2 regions of the Ruminococcus sp. BSD2780120874_150323_B10 genome follow, and region 1 is predicted to be linked to the other one. Evidence: a T-box and tRNA genes for the amino acid it is inferred to sense, from the RefSeq annotation. Region 1 holds a T-box; the other holds one or more tRNA genes.
The links. A T-box is a leader RNA that pairs with one kind of tRNA and senses whether it is charged. The one in region 1 lies ahead of pheS (phenylalanine--tRNA ligase subunit alpha), so its partner is inferred to be a tRNA-Phe.

Region 1 (2,453 bases):
CAATTGATTTAATTTCAGCTACAACAACACCGCTTAATTCTGAACCCTTGAAGAAAATTTCGTTTTCCACCTCGGCTGTAGAGAGAGAAAACTGATGTATAAGCTCAACCTTGTCAAGTCCCGATAAATCAACAAAGTCTGAAATCCAGTTCATTGATAAAAACATTACTATTCTCCCCCTTACTTATCGTCTGTAAACTGTGACAATGCCTTTAAGCTGCCACTGTTCAAATCTCTGATGTCTTTAATGCCGTACTTCATCATTGCAAGTCTTGTAAGGCCAAGACCAAACGCAAAGCCTGTGTATTCGTCCGGGTCAATACCGCCCTCACGAAGTACATTCGGATGAATCATACCGCATGGGCAAAGCTCAAGCCAACCGCTGTGCTTACATGAAGGACAACCCTCGCCACCGCAGATAAGACAACTGATATCAAGCTCAAATCCCGGTTCAACGAATGGGAAAAATCCGGGTCTTAATCGTACATTAATATCTTTTTGGAAAACTTCCGAAAGCATAGTTTTCATAAAGAAGATAAGGTTTGAAATCGAAATATTTTTGTCAACCATTACACCCTCCATCTGGAAGAATGTGTTTTCGTGACAAGCGTCGGTTGCCTCATTTCTGAAACATCTGCCCGGGAAAATTGCCTTAATCGGCACACCGTTTTCAATAAGGTTTTTACCGTATTTTTTAAGAATAGCGTTCTGTGCGGCAGAAGTCTGTGACTTCAAAAGCTGACCGTTATCAAGATAATAAGTATCCTGCATATCTCTTGCAGGGTGATGCTTAGGAATGTTAAGTGACTCAAAACATTCGTAATCGGTTACAATTTCAGAATAATCTTCTACAGTAAAGCCCATTGATTTAAAAATAGCCTCACACTGTCTTTGTACAAGTGTGATTGGATGATATGAGCCTTTTACAATATTTGACGGAGCGGTAATATCAAAAGGACGCATAGAGGCAATTTCTCTTTCTACCTCTTTCTTCTTAAGTTCTTCGATTTTCTGCTCAATCTTTTCGCTCGCCATAGCCTTAAGCTGGTTTACTTCAGAGCCAAAAGCCTTTTTCTCATCCGGAGAAAGATCTTTCATACCCTTTAAAAGTGCAGTAATACTGCCCTTTTTACCAAGATAAGCAACTCTGAGCTTGTCAAGCTCGACAAGATCGGAAATTTCTGAAACCTTGGCGTTGATTTCGCCCATAAGGCTTATGATTTTCTCGTTCATACATACCTCCGTAAAAATAAAAATCCCTGCGTAATCACTTACGCAGGGACGAATAATATCCGTGGTACCACCCTGATTTTTGCTTAAAGAAGCAAACACTTCCCGACCTGTAACGGAGTCAGCCGTTGAAACCTACTGTTATTTCAGTCTCACCACTCGGAAGTGAACTTCACGCAATTTCCGCCGCACAATGCTTTCAGCCTTGACATTGCTCTCTTTTCGGCATAAAAAACGCTACTCTCTTCGTCAGCGTGTTATCATTAGTATAATATCATTTTCTTTTTGATTTTGCAATAGTTTTATTGAAAAAAAACGCTTATTATGTTATTATACTATTAATCTACTTAAAAAAGGAGTAAAAAAATTGGAAATATTTAACGAACAGCTTGTAAAAAGAGTTAAAAAGCCAAAACAGCTTATCATTAAAATTTTATCGGTAGCATTGCTTATAACAATTCCCGCCCTTTGCATTGCGCTTGCATATCCGCTCCGCCTTGCTTACCTTATCTATGTGGCGTTTTTTATTTTCCTTATAGGAATATACATAGTTTGGTATGTTTTCAGTATTCAGCGTGTAGAATATGAATATTCGGTTTCAGGCGGAATTATTGAGGTTTCAAAGATTATTGCTCTAAGAAAAAGAAAAACAATGTGCAAACTGCAGATAAGCGACATTGAAATTCTTGACAAAGATGAAAAAGTAATTGATACAATGCGATTTGCTAAGCGCATTGAGGCTTGTGCCGATATTAATGACGAAAACAACTATTATGCTGTTTTTAATTCTGCGGCATACGGCAAAACTTTGCTTGTATTTGCGCCTAACGAGAAAATTCTCAATGCAATGAAAGGTCATCTTAAGAAAGACATTGTACTCAAGATTTTTTACAAAAGAGGCTAAATTATGAAAGAAACAGATAGATTGCTTTTTAACAAGGCTGTTTTTAACCGTCCCGATGACTCCAATAAAGGTACTCTCGGCAGTTTACTGTGCATTTGCGGCAGTTACGGAATGGCAGGCGCTGCAATTATGGCAGGTAAGGCAGCCTTAAGATGCGGAATCGGTTTATTGAAAATTGCCGTACCGAAAAGCATTTATCCTGTCTGTGCAACAAATATTCTTGAAAGCGTATATTATCCGCTTGAAGAAACTTCAAACGGTGTAATTTCAAGTAAAAACACCGTTTTTTTGCTTGAAATGTGCGAAAAATCTTCTGCCG
Region 2 (2,453 bases), on a different contig from region 1:
CAAGAGTGCTCGGCTTTACAAATGACGGTGCAAAAATCCTGAAAAGCTGTACTCTCCCCGTTATAACCTCTGTAAAAAAAGGTTTGTCACTCGGAGGCAATACAGAAAAATTACTTAAAACAGAAATTTTCGCAACAGATGTTTTTTCACTCGCTGTAAATCCGCCTAAAAAGTGCGGAGCAGACTTCACAACGCCGATAATAAAAATATAAAATCAGTTACCGCAAAATAAATATCTGCTATAACATGCAAATTTTATTTTGTGGTAATATATATGTATGCAGTTAGTTTAGACTAACTTATATGTTGAAAAGAGGTAATTCTATGACAAAGAAAAAATCAATTATAATGCTCTTATGCGGTATTTTAGGTTGCATATGTTTCGGATGCGGCAACTGTCTTTTATAAAAGAAATGATTAACTTTTCATTATATATCGAATGGCTTTCTTGTTGCTATCGCACTTTTAAAGGCTAATGCCGTTGTGTTCAAGCCGCCAAACAGCGAGCTGTTTGGCTATCGTTAGATTGCATAAACGGAAAGTATTTGTGGGCTTTGCCCACACCCACGACCTTTGAAAAGGTCGACCAAACTTTTATAATTACCTGTCGAAAGAATTTGCTAAACAATAATTTATTATTGTTATGTCAACATTCAGAACAGAACCTTTATTTACCCCATAATGCGTAAGCATTACTTTTTTGCATACTTAATTTTCAAAAAGTAAAAGCACCTGTCTGCTGACAAGTGCTTTCTTTTGGAGCGGATGACGGGGCTCGAACCCGCTACCTCCACCTTGGCAAGGTGGCGCTCTACCAGATGAGCTACATCCGCATTTTTGGTGCCTCCGGACGGAATCGAACCATCGACACGGGGATTTTCAGTCCCCTGCTCTACCGACTGAGCTACAGAGGCAAAAAATTGGCGACCCGGAACGGGTTCGAACCGTCGACCTCTAGCGTGACAGGCTAGCGTTCTAACCAACTGAACTACCGGGCCAAATGTGGTGGGAACAATAGGACTCGAACCTATGACCCTCTGCTTGTAAGGCAGATGCTCTCCCAGCTGAGCTATGCTCCCATTTGGTAATTGTTGCCTTTGTTTCGGTCTGTAAAGACTCAAAAATACATATTAAATTATCAATTTGTTGAGAATAAAAAAGCACTTGACTTACAAGTGTTTTTATTGGAGCGGATGACGGGGCTCGAACCCGCTACCTCCACCTTGGCAAGGTGGCGCTCTACCAGATGAGCTACATCCGCATTTTTTGGTGCCTCCGGACGGAATCGAACCATCGACACGGGGATTTTCAGTCCCCTGCTCTACCGACTGAGCTACAGAGGCAAAATTTGGCGACCCGGAACGGGTTCGAACCGTCGACCTCTAGCGTGACAGGCTAGCGTTCTAACCAACTGAACTACCGGGCCAAATGGTGGGAACAATAGGACTCGAACCTATGACCCTCTGCTTGTAAGGCAGATGCTCTCCCAGCTGAGCTATGCTCCCATTGCCTTTGTCGCTTCGCTTTCGTTTGTCGTATCTCTTAGCGACAGGTATTATAATACACCATATCGGCTCAAATGTCAACACTTTTTTGAATTTTTTTCAAAAAAACTTTACAAAAGCAAAGCAACACGATATTTTACGACAATTTACTCTTTTGACTTTTTGTCTTTGGAAGTGTTATCCTTGGAATTTTTCTCTTTAATAATCTTCTCAAGGTCTTCTTTATTAAAGATATACTTCTTGTTACAGAAATGACAATTAGCCACTACTCTGCCGTTTTCATCAGGCATTGCACGAATTTCATCGTCGCTCATTGTACAGAAAAGTCTTTCGAGTTTTTCTCTTGAACAAGTGCAAACATACTTTACAGGGTACTCGTCAAGCACTTCCACCTCAAAGCCTGCAAGAGCGGTTTTGCATATATCAAGAATACTCATTCCCTTTGCAAGCATAGTTGTAACAGGCTCGAGAGTTTCGAGATTCTTTTCAAGTTTTTCAATTGTATCTTCAAAAGCACCCGGCAAAAGCTGAATAAGCAATCCGCCTGCGAGCATCACTTCGCCGTCCTCTTTATTAATAAGAACGCCAAGCGCACATACTGTGGGAATCTGCTCACTTGTTGCAAAATAATTGGTAATATCCTCGGCAATCTCTCCGCTTACAAGCTCAACCTGACCGATATACGGGTCGCCTGAACCGTAATCACGCATTACATTAAGCACACCGTTTTTACCTACTGCTTTTGAAACATTGATTTTGCCGTTGTTATAGTATTCGGTAGGGCAATTTGCGTTTCCTACATATCCACGAACATTACCCTTACTGTCCGCAACCGCTATTACGGGTCCGAGTTCTCCGTCACCCGATACTCTAAGGTTAATTGATGCGTCTTTCTGCTTGAGCATTGCACCCATCATAGAAGTCGCACACAACAGTCTGCCGAGTGCC

Region 2: it encodes a tRNA-Phe, which carries the amino acid that the T-box ahead of pheS (phenylalanine--tRNA ligase subunit alpha) is inferred to sense. The anticodon was not compared.

Annotation. Positions count from the first base shown of each region.
Region 1 covers NZ_JADNHD010000014.1:21,140-23,592, forward strand. Annotated here, with positions in the region: gene pheT (phenylalanine--tRNA ligase subunit beta) at 1-166, opposite strand, end outside; gene pheS (phenylalanine--tRNA ligase subunit alpha) at 181-1,233, opposite strand; T-box leader at 1,275-1,492, opposite strand; gene I2E21_RS09415 (hypothetical protein) at 1,598-2,134, shown strand; gene I2E21_RS09420 (NAD(P)H-hydrate dehydratase) at 2,138-2,453, shown strand, end outside.
Region 2 covers NZ_JADNHD010000007.1:85,399-87,851, reverse strand. Annotated here, with positions in the region: gene I2E21_RS06190 (nucleotidyltransferase family protein) at 1-212, shown strand, start outside; tRNA gene I2E21_RS06185 (tRNA-Gly) at 758-833, opposite strand; tRNA gene I2E21_RS06180 (tRNA-Phe) at 839-914, opposite strand; tRNA gene I2E21_RS06175 (tRNA-Asp) at 922-998, opposite strand; tRNA gene I2E21_RS06170 (tRNA-Val) at 1,004-1,079, opposite strand; tRNA gene I2E21_RS06165 (tRNA-Gly) at 1,186-1,261, opposite strand; tRNA gene I2E21_RS06160 (tRNA-Phe) at 1,268-1,343, opposite strand; tRNA gene I2E21_RS06155 (tRNA-Asp) at 1,350-1,426, opposite strand; tRNA gene I2E21_RS06150 (tRNA-Val) at 1,430-1,505, opposite strand; gene hslO (Hsp33 family molecular chaperone HslO) at 1,652-2,453, opposite strand, start outside.